Regions from separate parts of the Clostridium sp. LY3-2 genome, predicted to be linked through region 2. Evidence: riboswitches for the same ligand, from Rfam matches in the RefSeq annotation. Region 2 holds a riboswitch; the other holds the start of a gene.

Region 1 (6,040 bases), on a different contig from region 2:
ATAAGAGATAACGGTGTAGGGATAAGAGAAGAAGATATAGATAAGATCTTTAATAAAGGATTTACAGGAGAAAATGGAAGAATATTTGGTAAGTCAACAGGTGTAGGATTATATATTTGTAAAAAGCTTTGCAGAAAATTAAGAATAGGCATATCTCCTAAGAGGCTAGAAAAAGGAACAGAATTAAAATTAGTTTTTCCAGTAGGGTCTACTACTAATTTTAAAGAATAAAACTTAAGGGGGACTAAAATGTCAAAAATACTTGAGGTTAAAAATGTAGAAAAGTATTATGGTAGCAGAAATAATATCACAAAAGCATTAGACGATATAAGCTTTGATGTAAGTGAAGGTGAATTTGTTTCTATAATGGGTTCTTCAGGCAGTGGAAAGACTACCTTATTAAACTGTATAGCGACTATAGATAGGGTAACAACTGGAAATATATATATCGATGATGTTGATATAACTAAATTAAAAGGGATAGATTTAGAAGAGTTTAGAAGCTATAAGTACGGATATATCTTTCAAGATTATAATGTTTTAGATATTTTAACTGTTTTTGAAAATATCGCACTAGCTTTATCTATTCAAAATATTTCTGGAGTAGAAATAGAAAAAAAGGTTATCGATATAAGTAAAAGAATTGGAATTTTTGATATTTTAAATAAGTATCCTTATGAAATATCTGGAGGTCAAAAACAAAGGATTGCAGTTGCAAGGGCTCTTATAAAAAATCCATCTATAGTTTTAGCTGATGAACCTACAGGTGCACTTGATTCTAATTCAGCTAAAAAACTTCTAGAGCTTTTAGAAGAGATGAATAAAGAATTTAATTCTACAATACTACTTGTAACCCATGATCCGTATAGTGCAAGTTATTCAAATAGAGTTATATTTATTAAAGATGGTAAGATATTTAACGAAATAAAAAAAGGAAATTCAAGTAATAAAGAATTTTTCGATAGAATAATGGAAGTAGTTACTTTACTAGGTGGAGATACTTAAGAAAAAAGGTGCATTTAAAGCACCTTTTTTTTATTTTAATTTTTGTTCTATATAATAACCTTTTGTAATAAAGGCTTTTCTAATAGTTTCAATATGTTCATAACCGTTTGTTTCAACTGTAACTTCTAAGTTTGTATTAGTTAATTTATTTCTAGCTTTAAATTGATTATGTTCAAGTCTAACGATATTTGCATTAGTTTGTCCTAAAATTTCTGATATTTCATTTAGCATACCAGGTCTATTTGTAAGTTCAACATTAAAGCAAAATAATCTTCCTCTTGAAACTAAAGCACTATTAATTAAAGACGTTATAGTTAACATATCGATATTTCCACCACTTATAATAGATACTATATTTTTATCTTTAACATTTAAAAGTTTAATTGCAGCAAGTGATGCTGCGCCAGAAGCTTCAGCTATAAGCTTATGTTTTTCGCTAAGGATTAAGAAAGCTTCAACTATTTCAGTATCTGTAACTGTAATAATATCATCTACATATTCTTTTATAATTTCAAATGTTAAATCACCAGGGGATTTAACTGCTATACCATCAGCTATGGTGTTTACAGAATCTAAAGGAGTTAATTTGCCGTTTTTAAAGCTATGCGCCATAGCACATGCCCCTTCAGCTTGGACACCTATGATTTTGATGTTTGGATTAATTGATTTTAAAGCTAAAGATATTCCGCTTATAAGACCTCCTCCGCCGATTGGGCAAAGTATAATATCGATATCTTTTAAGTCTTCATAAATCTCAAGACCTATAGTTCCTTGACCATAAATAACATCAATATCGTTAAAAGGATGAAGGAAAGTCATACCTTTTTGCGATTCAATTTTTCTAGCTTCATTATAAGCATCATCATAACATTTACCGTGTAGTATAACATTACCACCTAAATCTTTAGTAGATTGTACTTTAAGATAAGGTGTTGTTTCAGGCATTACAATAGTGGATTTAACAGAAAGAAGATCAGCTGCATATGCTACACCTTGAGCATGGTTTCCAGCTGAGGAACAGACTACACCACGAGATAAATCATCAGATGAAAGCGATTTAATCTTGTTTAAAGCTCCTCTAAGTTTATATGCACCTGTAAGTTGTAGGTTTTCACATTTCATATAAACATTATTTGAAGTAAGCTTAGAAAATACATTACTATGAAGTAATGGTGTTTTGATTACTGTGTCTTTAATATTTTCTCTTGCAGTTTTAATTTTGTCTAAATGCATAAACTGCACCCCCTTTTAGCCTTTTACTTTATTATACATTTATTGAATATATAGTACAAACAAATAATCACATTTGTCCTTATAAAAAAATATATTAAATTATAGATGTATAGAGTTTTAGGGGAATTTTAATTTTGGAGAAATTTTGATTATGGATAAAGGGATTATATACAAAATAAAGAGAATTATGGGCCTTGTATTTTTAACAGTTTTATTATTTGCTATATATTATTTTTTGTTTCATAATTCTAGAGATATATTTACTTCTATAGTTATGAATATAGCAAGTATTCCTTTAAATATGTTAGTTACAGGGTATATATTTAATGAGATATTAAATAAACGGGAAAAGGCTAAAATAGAAAAAGAAATAAATATGCTAATTGGAATATTTTTTAATGAAGTTGGTACGGAAGTTTTAAGAATATTTGTAAATGCTGATGATTGTATTGATGATATAAGAGACAAATGCATTATAAAAAGGGATTTTACTAAAAAGGATTATGAAAATCTTATGGAGATTTTCTTAAATAATGATTTTTGTGCAAAGATTGATGGTATTGACCTTTTTGACCTTAAGATGATTTTAAATGAAAAGAGTAATATTATAATTGATTTAATTTCAAATACTATTTTAAAAGAAAAAGAAGGCTTTACAGATGCTGTAATTTCTGTTTTGCATTTAAGAGATGAATTAAACACTAGATTTTATTTAAATAAAATAGAATATGAGTATGAAAAAAAGCATTTAGAAGAAGATATAAATATATCCTATAGATTAATTGCAGTGAGGTGGGTTAATTATATAGAACACCTAGGAACCTATTATCCACAATTATTTACTAAAGCTTTAATAAGTTCACCTTTTGATAATAGGGATTTGAAAACAAAGGATGAAGAATATTTAAAAAAATAAATATACTATTTTAAAAATACAGGTAAAGTATCATAATATAAATAAAAGAAAATTACCTGTATTTTTAGTGAGGTGTAAATATGGACGTATTAATTATGAAAATAACTATAAGGAATTCTTTTGTAAAGTCATTAAAAGAAAAGAGAATGATAAGATTAAGCATAATTGGAAGACTTAAAAATAAATTTAATATTTCTATTTCAGAGATTGGTTATCTAGATGATCATAAATTAATGCAGTTAGGAATAGCTGGAGCTTTTAGTGATGTTAAAGTATTACATAGCGCAAAAGAAAAGATTATAGATTTTGTTGAAAGTAATATAGAAGGCGAAATTATAGATATTGAAGAAATAGCTGAAATCTTTTAATATATATTTAAAAATATATTGTGAGGTTTTATTATGAAATTAAGAAAAGCAACAAGAGATGATTTAAATAATTTTGAAGATATTTTAAATAGGGTTTTAGAATTAGGAAAGGTTACAGGCTTAAATTGGACTGAAAATTACCCAAGGAAAATTCATTTTGAAGAAGATTTAAAAAATGATGAATTATATGTTTTAGAAGATAATAAAGAAATAATAGGCGCAGTTTGTTTAAATGATAAATATGATATTAATTATAATAAAATTAATTTTTCTTATTCTAAACGTGCCCTACTTATACATAGACTTATGATAGATGGAAAGTTTTCAAACAAAGGTTATGGCAAAAAAATGATCAGAGAAATTGAAAAATTTGCATTAGATAACGGATATGACTCTATAAAATTAGATACTAACGAAAAAAATAAAATAGCTCAAAAGTTATATTTTGGTTCAGGGTACATAAAAAAAGGTATGATGAACTTAGAAGGAAAAGAAGGAAATTACATAGCGCTTCAAAAAATTCTAAAATAACTATTGACAAGCTATCTAAAAAAATATATATTAATATACAAGAAATGTAAAATTAAATAAATTCTTATCAAGAGCGGTGGAGGGACTGGCCCTATGAAACCCAGCAACCTATAAATATTTAAGCGTATTTTTCGTGTCTTAAATTATTTATAAGGTGCTAATTCCAGCAACTATTAAATTTTAGTTGAAAGATGAGAGGGTAGATTGAAGTGAGTTTTATATGCACTAGAGATTTAGTCTCTAGTGCATTTTTTATTTATAAAAGGGGGCTAAAATATGATTACTATAAAGAATATTAAAAAGAGTTTTGGGGATTTAAAAGTTTTAGATGATGTTTCGTTAGAAATAAACGAGGGAGAGATATATGGAATAATAGGGCATAGTGGAGCTGGTAAGTCAACTCTTTTAAGGTGTATAAACGGTCTTTCAAGCTTTGACTCTGGAAGCATAGAAGTTTTTAAAAATGAAATAAAAGATTTAAGTAAAGAGGAACTTTTAACTCTTAGACGTGATATTGGAATGATATTTCAAAACTTTAATCTTTTAGAGAGAAAAACAGTTTTTGAAAATGTAGCTCTTCCTCTAGAACTTTGGCAAAAGAAGCTTAGGCTAAGTAAAAATGATATAAGACTTAGGGTTAACGAACTTTTAGAACTTGTAAATCTAAAAGATAAAGAAAATAAAAAACCAAAAGAATTATCAGGAGGTCAAAAGCAAAGGGTTGCTATAGCTAGGGCACTTAGCTTAAATCCTAAGATACTACTTTGTGATGAGGCTACATCAGCATTAGACCCAAAGACAACAAGAGATATATTAAGCTTATTATCTAAAATAAATAAAGAATTAAAAATAACTATAGTTATAGTTACACATCAAATGGAAGTTGTAAAGGAGGTTTGTGAAAAAATAACACTCTTAGTAGATGGGAAAGTTAAAGCAGAAGGTTTTTCAGAAGAACTATTTTTAAAGCCAAAAAATGAGCTTAAAAATTTCTTATCTGAAGATGATATAGAGGTACTTCCGCAAGATGGTATTAATATAAAAATATATTTTGGAAAAGACTCTTCAGAAAATGCACTTATAACTAAGATGGCAAAAGAAACTTTAAAAGATTTTTCTATAGTTTTTGGAAAACTTGAAAAGTTTAGAGAAGATGTAATAGGTAGTTTAGTTATAAACGTATCTAAAGAAGACGAAGAAGTTATATTAAATTATTTAAAAGATAAAGATGTAGAATGGGAGGTTATATAAAATGTTTGAAATTTTAATAGAGGCTTTAATTCAAACTGGGATAATGGTTTTTCTATCAACATTTTTTGCACTTATAATAGGCTTTGTTATAGGCGTAGTATTAACTATTACTTCAAGCGATGGTTTAAAGCCAAACAAAATAGTATATAGCACATTAGATTTTATAATAAACATTTTAAGAAGTTTCCCATTTGTTATTTTAATGGTTGTTATTATTCCGATATCAAGGTTTATAGTAGGAACTTCAATAGGAACAGCTGCAACTATTTTTCCGTTAACTGTAGCTACAGCACCATTTATTTCAAGGATTATAGAAAATTCGTTAAGAGAAGTAGACAAAGGAGTTATTGAAGCGTCTAAATCTTTTGGGGCATCGGATTTTCAAATAATCTTTAAGGTTTTATTAGTTGAAGCTATTCCAAGTATAGTTTCTGGGTTAACTTTAACAATAATTAGCGTTATAGGATATTCAGCTATGGCAGGGGCTATAGGTGGAGGAGGACTTGGAGATGTAGCTATAAGGTATGGATATTATGGACTAAAGCCAGATATTATGATAGCTACAGTTATTATTCTAATAATAGTAGTACAAGGACTTCAAAGTTTAGGAAATTATTTTTATAAAAAATTATCAAAATAAATATTTAGGGGGCAATTAGATATGAAAAAAAGATTAGTAGGAACATTATTAATAGGAATTTTAAGTATAGGATTAATAGGATGTACAGGTAAAAGT
Region 2 (13,220 bases):
TGTGTAAACTTTCAAAGGCTATGGTAGAAAATAAAGATATAGATACTATATCATCAAAATATTGTTTTAAATAAATATCTAAAATAAAAGGATGCTAAAGTAGCATCCTTTTATAAAATCGGAGGAGGAAAAGATATGTGGGGAATAATAGCAACATGGCGTATGGCTGTTGAAGGAATTACAAAAGCTAGTGAAATGCTTAAAAATGGAGAAGATTCAGGAGATGCTATAGAGGCGGCAATAAAAGAAGTAGAGGACTTTCCATACTATAAATCAGTTGGCTTTGGAGGTCTTCCAAACGAAGAAATGATAGTAGAATTAGATGCAGCTTATATGGATGGAAATACATTTGACTTAGGAGCCGTTGCAGCTATAAAGGATTTTAAAAATCCTATAAGCATAGCAAGAAGATTATCTAAAGAAAAGGTAAATAACCTTTTAGTTGGAGAAGGCGCTGAAAAGTTTGCAAGCAAGGAAGGTTTTGAAAGAAAAAATATGCTAACAGATAGAGCGAAAATACATTACAAAAATAGATTAAAAGAAATAAAAGATTTAGAAATAAAACCTTATTCAGGGCACGATACTGTAGGAATGGTATGTTTAGATGAAAAGGGTAAGATGACATCAGCTACATCAACTAGCGGATTATTTATGAAAAAAAGTGGACGTGTTGGGGATTCTCCAATATCAGGGTCTGGATTTTATGTAGATAGTGAAGTTGGAGGAGCTAGTGCAACTGGGCTTGGAGAAGATTTAATGAAAGGTTGCGTATCTTATGAAGTTGTAAGACTTATGAAAGAAGGAATGCACCCTCAAAAAGCTTGTGAAAAGGCAGTAAATGATTTTGATTTAGAACTAAAAAAACGAAGAAAAAAAGCTGGAGATATGTCTTTAGTTGCTATGAATAATAAAGGTGAGTGGGGAGTTTCTACAAATATCGAAGGATTTTCTTTTGCAGTTGCAACAGAAAATGAAGAGCCAACAGTATATTTAACTAAAAACATTAATGGTAAATGCATACATGAAGTTGCAAGTAACGAGTGGCTTGACAATTATATGAAAACTAGAATGGCAAAATTAGTGGAGTTATAGTTATGGAAAAAGATATATTAAAAGAAGTCGATAATATAGCAAATGATATGATAAAGAGTATTATTGAAGTTGTAAAAATCGATAGCGTTGAATCAGAAGAAGAAAAAGATGCACCCTTTGGAAAAGGCGTAAAGCTAGCCCTAGATAAGACTTTAGATATAGCAAAAAGTTTAGGGTTTAATACATATAATTTAGATAATTATATAGGTTATGCAAGTTATGGAGAAAGCGAGGAATATATTGCAGCTATCGGTCACTTAGATGTAGTTAAACCTTTAAAGGGGTGGAGAGAACCTCCCTTTAGCGGATATACAAAAGACGGAGTGATTTATAGCCGTGGTATTTTAGATAACAAGGGACCTATACTATCTTGTTTGTATGGATTATATGCCCTTAAAAGATTAAATATTAAATTAAATAGAGAAGTTAGAATAATTTTTGGGTGCGACGAAGAAAGTGGTTTTTTAGATTTAGAGCATTACTTAAAAAAAGAGAAACCTCCAATATTTGGATTCACACCAGACTGTAAATATCCTGTAGTTTATGCTGAACGCGGAAGGCTTGAAGTAGAAGTTTATAATGATGAAGGGACTTTAGAAGACTTTTTTGATTTCGTAAACGAATATGTTTTAAATGGGAAGGTAACTGGGGATAGATTTAATTTAGAGATTTCAGATGAAGAGTTTGGATCTTTAGAAGTTAGAAACTTTAAATTAAATTATGGAGTAGTTCCATCTTGTAGATTTAGCGTAAGCTATCCTGCATCTACAGATAAAGATGAGATTTTAAAAAGGATAGAAGGCGCTATATCCCCATTTAAAGTTAGATTAAAGAAAAACTATGACCCTGTTAAATTTAATAAGGATTGCTTCTTAGTTGAAACTTTAAAAAAGACTTATGAAATGGTAACTTTAAATGATGGAACACCAGTTACTACAACAGGTGGAACTTATGCAAAGCTTATGAAAAATATAGTACCCTTTGGACCTTCTTTTCCAGGTCAAAAGGGAATAGGTCATCAGCCAAATGAATGGATGAAAATAGAAGATATAATTACTAATGCAAAAATATATGCACTAAGCCTTTATTATTTAGGAAAAGGTTAAATATTTCAGTTTGGAGAGATAGATGAATAATAAATTATTTAAAAGTTATTTAGTTACGGCCTTAGCTGTTAGTGCATCTGCATTACTTCAAACATATGTTATTAAGGTTTTTATAGAGCCTTCTAATTTGTTATCAAGTGGATTTACAGGTGCATCAATTTTAATTGATCGTATAGTAGCTTTAAAGGGAGGGTCTTTTTCAACTTCTCTTGGTCTTATAGTTTTAAATGTGCCAGTAGCTATACTATGCTATAAAGCTATAGGGAAAAAGTTTGTTATATCTTCATTGTGTCAGGTTTTCTTAACAAGTTTTCTTTTAAAGGTTTTAACCTTTAAGCCTTTATTTGATGATATTGTACTTAACGTTTGCTTTGGCGGATTTCTTTATGGAATGTCAGTAGTTTGCGCTCTTAAAGGAAATTCATCTACCGCTGGAACAGATTTTATAGCTTTATATGTTTCTAACAAAAAAGGTAAATCTGTTTTTGAATATGTATTTATATTTAATGCTTTGATGCTATGTGTTTTTGGATACTTATTTGGATTTTTATATGCTGGTTATTCTATAGTTTTTCAGTTTATTTCAACTAAGACTATTTCATCTTTTTATAGAAGGTATAAGAGAGTAACACTTCAAATAACAACAAAGAATCCAGAGAAAGTTTTAGAAAGTTATATAAAAAATTACAGGCACGGTGTATCTGTTATGGAAGGGTATGGAGGGTATAGCAAAGTTCATATGAGCTTACTTCATACAGTTGTTTCATATTATGAAGTTAGTGATATTACGATGCTAATTAGAAATGTTGACCCAAAAGCTATAATCAATGTATTAAATACAGAAGAGTTTTATGGGGGTTTTTATAGAAGACCTTTAGAATAAAAGAAGTATTAAGTTTAACTTAAGGCTTCTTTTTGTGTTAAACGTTGACAATTACAAAAAGATTTGATTAAATAAACTTATTAAAAGAGTTTTAAAAAGTATTTTAATAAGTGTGGTGATATTTTGGCAAATGCAAAAACAATAAAAGAGATAAACGTAAATACAATAAGAAATGCTCTATTTAAAAAGAAAGATTTAAGTAAAAGTGAAATATCAAAAATAACAAATTTAAGTTTTCCAACTGTAAGTACAGTATTAGATTATCTAATAAATAAAGGGGAAGTTAAAGAAGAAGGATTAAAAGAATCTATAGGAGGAAGATGTTCTAAAAAGTATAGTTTAAACCCATTATATAAAGTATCTTTACTTATATGTATAGAAGGGGATACCTTAGAGTGGAAAGTTATAGACTATTGCGAAGCTTTAATAGAAGATGGAACTACAAATATAAAAGGAGATATTTTATTAAAGATAGAAGAATTAATTAATAATAAAAAAGAAAATTATAATAATCTTTGTGGCATCACAATTGGAGTTGCTAGTATTATAAAAGACGGAAAGTTTTTATCAGATATTGAATATAAAGAATTAAAAGGTGTAGATGTAGAAGAATATTTATTTAATAAGTTTAATTTACCTATAAATATAGATAACGATTTAAATATAGTAGCTAGAGGGTATCTGAAAAGAAAAAGTTTAGAAAATGGCGAAACTGTTGTAAATATTTATATAGGAAATAATGGTATAGGTGCAAGCCTTATTATAGGCGGGAAAGTATTTAAGGGTATGTCAAACTTTGCGGGAGAAATAACTTTTTTACCTATTTTAGAAAATGAAAAAGATGATTTTAAAGATATTGATATGATAACTTATTACAGTAAAATTATTTTATCTTATATATCTATAATAAATCCAAATGAAATAGTTTTATATAATAATGAGTATTTAAATTATGGTATAGAAAAGATTGAAGATTATTTAAATAAAAAGGTTACTAAAGAAGTTATTCCAAGGATTATTCTATCTGATGACTTTAAAAAAGATTACGAAGCTGGATTAATAGAAATAGCTAAAGGATTAATAAAAAACTAAATTATGTGAGGGTGGTACTATGAAATATTCCCATGTTGTATTTGATATAGATGGAACTATAATAGACTCAGAAAAATCCGTATTAAAATCACTTAGAAAAACTATTTTTGAAGAATTAAACGAATTAAAAGACTTAGGTGAATTAAAATTTGCATTAGGAATACCAGGAGAAGACGCACTAAAAAAGTTAGGAGTAAAAAATATAGATTCTGTTTTAAAGAAATGGGATGATTACTTTAAAGAATACAAAGAAGATATAGTAGTTTTTAATGGAATAGAAGAGGTTTTAAATAATCTAAAGTTAAATAAAATTAATTTAGGAATTATAACATCAAAAACAAAAACTGAACTTAAAGATGACTTTTTATGTTTTAAATTTAGTGAGTTATTTCAAACTATTATTTGTGCAGATGATACTAAAAGGCATAAACCTTTTAAAGATCCTATGGAAAAGTACTTAGAAATAAGTAATGCAAAAAGAGATGAGGTTATTTATATAGGGGATTCTATTTATGATAGAGACTGCGCAGTAGATGCAAAGGTGGATTTTGGACTTGCACTTTGGGGAGCAACGGATAAAGAAATTAAATCTACATACAAATTAAACAATCCAAAAGATATAGAAAGCATCACATTAAATTACGATAAATAAGTATTTAGTTTAGCTTGTGAATTACAATATATAGCTAAAGTTGGACTAAAAGAAAGTAAGTTTAGTGATGATAAAAAAAGATATAAAAGAGTAGCTGATATTTCTGTAGAGCTTTCAAATAAGTAAAACTAAGGACAACCTAAACTTTATTAAATTAGGTTGTCCTTAAATTTTAAAACTCAAAAGAGCCAAATCTTCCTTTATCAAAATCATCATATGCTTTAAGCAAATCTTCTTCTGTAGCTAATACAAAAGGTCCATCAAAGACTACAGGTTCTCTAATTGATTCTCCACTTAAAACTAAAAATAAAGAGGATTCAGTTAAGGATTCTATTTGGATATCTCCACGTACATTATCAAATATTATAAATTCATTTTCTAAATACATTTTATTATTTACTACAAGATTCCCATCAACTATTAAAATACCAGTATTAAAATTACTAGGTTCATTTAAAGTAACCTTTCCAAAATTTCTTAAATAAACATTATAAAGATTTATTTTTGAAAAAGTTTCAGCAGGCCCTTTTGTGCCTAAGGCTTCACCAGCTATAACTTGAATTTCACCATTATTTTCTTCTAAAATATGAGTTCCTATTGAACTTTTTGATAAAAACTGATATTTAGGGTGAGTCATTTTATTTCTATAAGGCAAGTTTATCCAAAGTTCTACCATATGCAAAACTCCACCCTTTTTAGTAAATTCCTTTTCGTGATATTCCTTATGGAGCATCCCAGAACCAGCTGTGATCCATTGAACATCATAAGGACCGACCACTCCAGAGTGACCTTTATTATCTTTATGATTAACATAACCTGCGTATGGAATAGTTACAATTTCAAATCCTCTATGAGGATGAGCTCCTACGCCTAATTTAAAATTAGAAGGTTCAAAATAAAATGGAGCATTATAATTTAATAAAATAAAAGGAGAAAACCTTAATAAAATATTTCTATTAGAAGGAAAGTATTGACTTACTCTAAAACCATCGCCAACCATATAAAAATCTGAACCTTTAAAAGAAGTTTCTACAGTTCTTAATTTTTTCATAAAATCAGATCCTTTCAATTTATTTAGTAAAGAATAACAAAATTAAAAATTACTTTCAAATCAGTAGAAATTTATAAACTTAAGAATGTTTATAAATTATCTATAAAAAATAGATAAAAGTGATATTAAAATGAATAAATAAAATCTAATATAAAAACTTCTTATATATTTAATTTTAACTCTATGAATTAAATTTTAATATACCATTTTTCCTATATTAACAGTAAATTGACATATTAAATAATAAGGACTATTTTAAAAGAAAAAAGTGATATGAGGTGATTTTTATGGTAAAAGAAATTTATGATGCTGACTTTAAGGAAGAAGTTTTAGATTATGAGGGAATAGTGTTTGTTGAGTTTTTTGCGACTTGGTGTCCACACTGCAAAGCACTAGCACCTGTTTTAGAAAGTGTATCAGATGAGGTTTGGAAAGTTAAATTTGTTAAGGTAGATATTGATAAAAACCCACAAGCATCTGTAACTTATGATGTAGAAAGTATACCAACATTAAAAATATTTAAAAGTGGTGAAGTTATAAATTCTAATGATGGCTTTTTGCCAAAAGAACAGCTTATAAACTTTATCTCTGAAAGTGTTTAAGGAGGTGTTTTTATGAGTGAAAGATATGATATAGCTATAATTGGAAGTGGCGCAGCAGGACTATCGGCTTCTTTAATAGCAAAAATTAGAAATAAATCATTTATAATTTTTGGTGATAAAGATTTAACGGGTCATTTAAAAAAGGCTCCTAGAATAGAAAACTATTTAGGTTTTCCTCCTGGAAGTGGCAGGGAGTTACTAGGTCATTTTAGGGATCATATAGAAGCTATGGATATAAATATAACTGAAGAAAGAATTTCTAATGTATTTAAAATGGATGATTATTTTGAAGTTTTAGGTATGGATAATACTTATGAAGCTAAAAGCGTAATTGTAGCAACTGGAGTTGAATATACTGCTCCTATAAAAGGCGAAGAGGAATTTGTAGGTAAGGGGGTAGGATACTGTACAACTTGTGATGGACCTTTATATAAAGGAAAAACTGTAGTAGTAGTAAGTTATCTTAAAGAAGGTGAAGCTGAGGCTAATTTTATAAATGAAATAGCTAAAAATGTTTATTATGTACCACTTTATGAAGAGGAATATAATTTAGATAAAGGAATTAAAATAATAAAAGATAATCCTTTAGAAATAACAGGAGATAAGAGAGTAAATAAATTAATATTAAAAAATAGCTCTATTGAAACTGACGGTGTTTTTGTTTTGAAAAATGCTATACCTATGGCTGAATTAGTTCCAGGGTTAGAAGTTTTAAATGGTCATATTAAAGCAGATATTAATATGAAAACAAGTTTAGAAGGGTGTTTTGCAGCTGGAGATTGCGTAGGCTTACCTTATCAAGATATTAAAGCGGCAGGGCAAGGTAACGTAGCAGCCTTAAGTGCTATTAATTATTTAAATAGTAAAAATGAGTAGTTTATTTAATATATATTAAAAAGTTAAAAATTAGGATATAATATAAATATCAAATTTAAAAAAAGGAGTTATGAATATGCTTAATTTAGTTTTTAAAACATTACATCATCATATCTAGAGACTTGTTTTAGTGAGGCAAGTCTATTTAAAGTAGGCTTTTGTCTCTAGGTATAGATAAATTAAGGTATTTATAATTTATTTAAAGCCACGTGGGATTTTAAGCCTACGTGGCTTTTATTTTATTAAAGGAGTGAAAAAAATGGATAAAAAAATTATAAAACCTAGTATACTTAGTGGCTTTATGGAACTATTACCAAGAGAGCAAGAAATATTTAGTGATATTTTAGAAAAAATAAAAGAAGTTTATAAGGAAAATGGATTTTTAGAAATAGATACACCTATTTTAGAAAAACAAGAAATATTATTATCTAAAGAAGGGGGAGAAACTGAAAAGGAAGTTTATAGATTTAAAAAAGGAAAAAAAGATATAGTTTTAAGATTTGATTTAACTGTACCTTTTGCAAGGTATGTAGCACAACATTTTGATTATTTAAATTTTCCTTTTAAAAGGTATCAAGTTGGAAAAGTTTATAGAGGAGAGAGAAATCAAAGGGGAAGATACAGAGAGTTTTATCAGTTTGATATAGATATTATAGGAAATGAAAAATTAAATATAAATAATGATGCCTTAGTTATAAGTTTAGCATTTAAAGCATTTAAAAGAATTGGATTAAATGAGTTCAAATTTTTATTAAATAATAAAAAGATATTAGTTGGAATTTTAGAAGAACTTAAAATCAAAAATTCAAAGGAAGTTTTAATTCTTTTAGATAAAGTAGAAAAGATTGAAAAAGATGTTTTTGAAAGGGAATTATTAAATCTTGTATCTTTAAAAAATTATAATATTTTAAATTCTATAATAAATATAAAAGGAGAGAATTTAGAAAAAATAGATTATTTAGAAAGTTTGAATTTAAAAAATGAAACCTTAAGAACTGGAATAAAAGAAATAAAAGAAGTTTTAAAAACATTAAATTATTTAGGGGTAGATGAAGAAAAGGTAGTATTAGATTTTAAAATAATCAGAGGGTTAGATTATTATACAGGAACAATAGTTGAAACAGTATTAATTGGAAATGAAAAGTACGGTTCTATCTGTTCTGGCGGAAGGTATGATAATTTAGCTAGTAATTTTACAAAAAGGGTGTTACCTGGAGTCGGTATATCTATAGGGATTACAAGATTATTTTTTGTTTTAAAAGAAATTGGGTTTTTAAAAAATTATTATATTAAAGAAAGTTTAGATTATTTAATAATTCCAATAACTGAAGATATTAAGGTAGCTTTAGATATATTAAAAAGAATACAAAATAAGGGATACAAAGCTTCTATATATTTTGAAGAGGGCACTTTAAAGAAAAAGATGAGTTATGCAGATAAATTAGGTGCAAAAAAAGTTATATTAGTAGGAGAAGAAATAAAAGTAAAGGATATGAAAAAGGGAATTTATGAAACTTTAGATTTAGAATAAAAGTATTTATATTGTAAAAAAATAGTAAACTATTTATAATAAAAAAGGGAAAAGTATATCGAAATATGTATTTTAAAATTGAATAAATACTAGGGGGGATGGAATGTTTAAGACAAATGTGGATTTATTAAATGGGAAGATATTAAAATCTTTAATTATCTTTGCAATACCTCTTTTTATATCAAATTTATTCCAGCAACTTTATAATACTGTAGATATTATGATTGTTGGAAATTACTTAGGAGATACTTCACTAGCTGCAATAGGAGCATCAGCTGCTGTTTATGAGCTTTTAGTAGGATTTGCTTTAGGTACTGGAAGTGGACTTAGCATAGTAACAGCTAGAAGTTATGGTTCAAAAGACGAAGAACTAGTTAAAAAGTCAGTTGCAGGGTCACTTGTAATTGGTATTTTTATTTCAGTTATCATTATGGTTATATCAAAGTTATTTTTATATCCCTTACTTGAACTGTTAAATACTCCTAAAAATATTATAGACGAGTCTTATTCTTATATATCAACAGTTACTATGTTTGTTTCAGTAATGTTTTTATATAATCTTTGTGCAAGTGCTTTAAGGGCTGTAGGAAACAGTATGATGCCTTTAATATTTTTAATTATTTCTTCTGTAATTAATATTTTCTTAGATATATTATTTATTACAAGATTTGATATGGGAATTAAAGGAGCTGCAGTTGCAACAGTTATAGCCCAAGGAATATCAGGGGTATTATGCGTTATTTATATCTATAAAAAATGTCCAGTTTTAATTCCTAAAAAAGAGCATTTTAAATTTGATAAAGAATTATATAAAGATTTATTAGGACAAGGTTTATCTATGGGAGTTATGCTTATGATAGTATCAGCTGGTACTGTAATTTTGCAAACTGCTATAAATAATTTAGGATATTTAATAATAGCAGGGCATACAGCAGCACGTAAATTAAATAGTTTTGCTATGATACCAATATCTTCTTTATCTATGAGTTTAGCTACCTTTGTTTCTCAAAATAAAGGAGCAGACCAAGGAGGAAGAATTAGAGAAGCCGTAAAATATTCTAATTTAATGTCTGTTATTTGGGGAGTTTTAGTTACTATAGTTTTACTTTTTACAGCACCTACTTTAATGAGAATTTTATCAGGTTCAACAGAACCTGTAGTAATAGATAATGGAGCTAAATACCTTTTAATTAACTCACCATTTTATGCAGTACTTGGAATATTATTAAATTTAAGAAATTCCCTTCAAGGAATTGGAGAAAAGGTTCTTCCTTTAGTTTCAAGTGTTATTGAGCTTTTAGGTAAGATTCTATTTGTTATTTTATTAATTCCAACACTTGGATACTTTGGAGTGATTATTTGTGAGCCTGTTATTTGGTGTTTAATGTGTATCCAATTAGCATATGCATTTTATAAAAATAATTATATTAAAGAAATTAAAGATAATCATTTACAATAAAATACAGTTATAGTATAATTATAAAAAACTTATCAAGAGAGGTGGAGGGACTGGCCCTTTGAAACCCGGCAACCGTTATAGATAGCGAAAGTTTAGAGCTATCTTTATCAAGGTGCTAATTCCAGACAGATAAGGGTACTAAATTTTAAAGATATTTAAGTCTTAAGGTGAACCCTTAAGGCTTTTTTGTTTTACTTTAATAACTACAAAAGGGGGCTATTTGTATGAATATAAGAGACAAATTTAAAGAAAAGAAACTAGTTTTTTCTTTTGAAGTATTTCCACCTAAAAATACTTCACCTGTAAAGACAATCTACAAAGCGTTAAATGATCTAGTTAAGCTTAATCCAGATTTTATATCTGTAACCTATGGGGCAGGTGGAAGCTTAACTAATAATAAGACAAGCGAACTTGCATCACTTATTAAAAATGTATATGGCTTAGAATCATTAGCACATTTAACTTGTATTTCTTCAACTAAAGAGGATATAGATAAATTAACTGAAAGATTAACTTTAGAAGGAGTAAATAATATTCTTGCATTAAGAGGAGATGATATAGGAAACACTAGAGGGGACTTTTCTTATGCAAATGAACTTATGGATTATATTAAAAGCAAAGGAGATTTTAATATAATTGGGGCTTGTTACCCAGAAGGTCATATTGATAATAAAAATATAAGTTTAGAAGTTGATAATTTAGAGAGAAAAATAGAAAATGGGGCGACAAGCTTTATTTCTCAGTTATTTTTTGATAATAACGTATATTATAAATTTTTAGAAGAGGTTAATAAGAGAAATATAGATATTCCTATTCAAGCTGGAATAATGCCAGTTGTTAATGGAAAACAAATAGAGAGGATAACAGAGCTTTGTGGATCTAGTATTCCTTTAAAATTTAGAAAGATTATGGAAAAATATGAAGGAAGTCCAGAGGCTTTAAGAGAAGCTGGAATAGCTTATGCAGTAGAACAAATAATAGACCTTTCCTCAAGTGATGTTAGTGGAATTCATTTATATACTATGAATAATCCATACGTTGCAAAAAGGATAAGTGAAAATATAGATACTATAATAAATGAGATAAATAGGAGGGCATAAAAATGGAAAGAGTAGAAAGTTTTGAATTAGACCACAGGAAAGTTAAGGCGCCATATGTAAGAAAGTGCTGCATATTAGAAGGAATCAAAGGAGATAAGGTTACTAAATTTGATTTAAGGTTTTTACAGCCTAATAAAGAATCTTTTGGAACAGCTGGTATGCACGGTTTAGAGCATCTTTTAGCTCATACTTTAAGAGAAGAATTAGACAATATAATAGATCTTTCACCTATGGGTTGTAGAACTGGATTTTATTTAAGTTTATTTGGAGATAGAGATCCTAAAGAGATAAAAGAAGCTTTAGAAAAATCACTAGAAAAAGTCTTAAAAGCAAAGGAAATTCCAGCAAAAAATGAAATTCAATGCGGAAATTATAAAGACCTTTCTTTATTTTCAGCAAAGGAATATGCAAAAGAAGCTTTAAATAAAGGATTCTCCCTAAATATTTATGGATAGTAAAATAGAAATAAAAAAAGAAGAGGTTTTAAGGTATCTAGGATATAAGGGTCAAGAGATAGATTATAATTTAGATTTAAAGATAGAGAGCCTTATTTTAGAAAGTAAAAACCTCTTTAGAGAAAGAGTAGCTTTTAGAGAGTTTTATATTTTAAAAGAAGATGGGGAGATTAAATTAAAAGATACAAATATAAAACTTAAAGGGAAAGATATTTATAACCTTTTAAAAGACTCTGATAGGTGTATACTTATAGCTGTAACTTTAGGAAATGATATAGAAAAGAAAATTCGGTTATATTCAAAGACTGATTTAACTTCCTCTGTAATTTTAGATGCTTGTGCGACAGCTGGAGTTGAAAGTCTTTGTGATAATTTAGAAGAAAATTTAAAAGAAGAGTTTTTAAATGAAAATGAAAACTTTACTTTTAGGTATAGCCCGGGATACGGTGATTTAAGTTTAAGTATTCAAAAGGATTTTATAGAGATTTTAGATTGCAAAAGAAGGCTTGGACTTAATTTATCAGAGCATTTAATATTATTTCCTAGAAAATCAGTAACTGCAATTCTTGGAATAACAAAAGAAAAATTAAAAGTTAAAAGAAATTGTAAAAATTGCAATAACTACGATAGATGTATATATAGAAAAGAGGATGGAGAGTTTGGATGTAATAAATCTACTTAAAAATAAAATATTAATTTTTGATGGTGCTATGGGAACTACACTACAAAAGAAAGGCTTAAAGCTTGGAGAAATTCCAGAGTTTCTTAATTTTACAGAAGAAGAAAAAATTATAGAAATACATAAAGAATTTATAAAATATGGCGCTGATATTATAACTACTAATACTTTTTCAGCTAATGAGAGAAAGCTAAAAGGAAAAGAGTATTCTGTAGAAGAAGTAATAAAAAAAGCTATAGATTTAGCAAAAATAGCTAGAGGAGATAAAGATATCTTAATAGCGCAAGATATAGGTCCTATAGGAGAATTATTAGAACCCTTAGGAACTTTAGAGTTTGAAGAGGCTGTAGAAATTTTTAAAAGGCAGGTAAGAGTTGGAGAAAGTGAAGGAGTTGATATCTTACTTTTTGAAACCTTTACTGACCTTTATGAGATGAAAGCTGCAATTATTGCAGCAAAAGAAGTTTCAAATTTACCTATTTTTGCAACTATGACTTTTGAAGAAGACGGAAGAACATTTACAGGGTGCTCCCCTGAAAGTATGGCTATAACTTTAGAAGGGCTTAATGTAGATGCTTTAGGTGTTAATTGTTCTTTAGGGCCTAAAGAATTATATAACATAGTAAAAAAGGTTTGCGACAA

What was found. Region 2 has a riboswitch for S-adenosylmethionine ahead of metF (methylenetetrahydrofolate reductase [NAD(P)H]). Riboswitches for the same ligand answer to the same signal wherever they lie in the genome.
Region 1: it holds a riboswitch for S-adenosylmethionine, as region 2 does, so the genes downstream of both, M4I33_RS12645 (methionine ABC transporter ATP-binding protein) here and metF (methylenetetrahydrofolate reductase [NAD(P)H]) in region 2, are expected to answer to the same signal.

Annotation. Positions count from the first base shown of each region.
Region 1 is NZ_JAMDLQ010000039.1:65,583-71,622, reverse strand. It holds gene M4I33_RS12675 (HAMP domain-containing sensor histidine kinase) at 1-231, shown strand, start outside; gene M4I33_RS12670 (ABC transporter ATP-binding protein) at 250-1,005, shown strand; gene ilvA (threonine ammonia-lyase) at 1,036-2,238, opposite strand; gene M4I33_RS12660 (hypothetical protein) at 2,390-3,154, shown strand; gene M4I33_RS12655 (DUF503 domain-containing protein) at 3,235-3,522, shown strand; gene M4I33_RS12650 (GNAT family N-acetyltransferase) at 3,556-4,053, shown strand; SAM riboswitch class I at 4,115-4,251, shown strand; gene M4I33_RS12645 (methionine ABC transporter ATP-binding protein) at 4,330-5,304, shown strand; gene M4I33_RS12640 (methionine ABC transporter permease) at 5,306-5,944, shown strand; gene M4I33_RS12635 (MetQ/NlpA family ABC transporter substrate-binding protein) at 5,966-6,040, shown strand, end outside.
Region 2 is NZ_JAMDLQ010000047.1:23-13,242, reverse strand. It holds gene M4I33_RS13825 (GrdB-related putative oxidoreductase) at 1-74, shown strand, start outside; gene M4I33_RS13820 (N(4)-(beta-N-acetylglucosaminyl)-L-asparaginase) at 136-1,092, shown strand; gene M4I33_RS13815 (Sapep family Mn(2+)-dependent dipeptidase) at 1,095-2,198, shown strand; gene M4I33_RS13810 (YitT family protein) at 2,221-3,081, shown strand; gene M4I33_RS13805 (ROK family protein) at 3,205-4,173, shown strand; gene M4I33_RS13800 (HAD family hydrolase) at 4,193-4,825, shown strand; gene M4I33_RS13795 (pirin family protein) at 4,998-5,876, opposite strand; gene trxA (thioredoxin) at 6,164-6,478, shown strand; gene M4I33_RS13785 (NAD(P)/FAD-dependent oxidoreductase) at 6,491-7,354, shown strand; gene hisS (histidine--tRNA ligase) at 7,614-8,885, shown strand; gene M4I33_RS13775 (MATE family efflux transporter) at 8,989-10,344, shown strand; SAM riboswitch class I at 10,371-10,480, shown strand; gene metF (methylenetetrahydrofolate reductase [NAD(P)H]) at 10,569-11,444, shown strand; gene M4I33_RS13765 (S-ribosylhomocysteine lyase) at 11,447-11,899, shown strand; gene M4I33_RS13760 (vitamin B12 dependent-methionine synthase activation domain-containing protein) at 11,892-12,581, shown strand; partial or broken gene M4I33_RS13755 (homocysteine S-methyltransferase family protein) at 12,550-13,220, shown strand, end outside.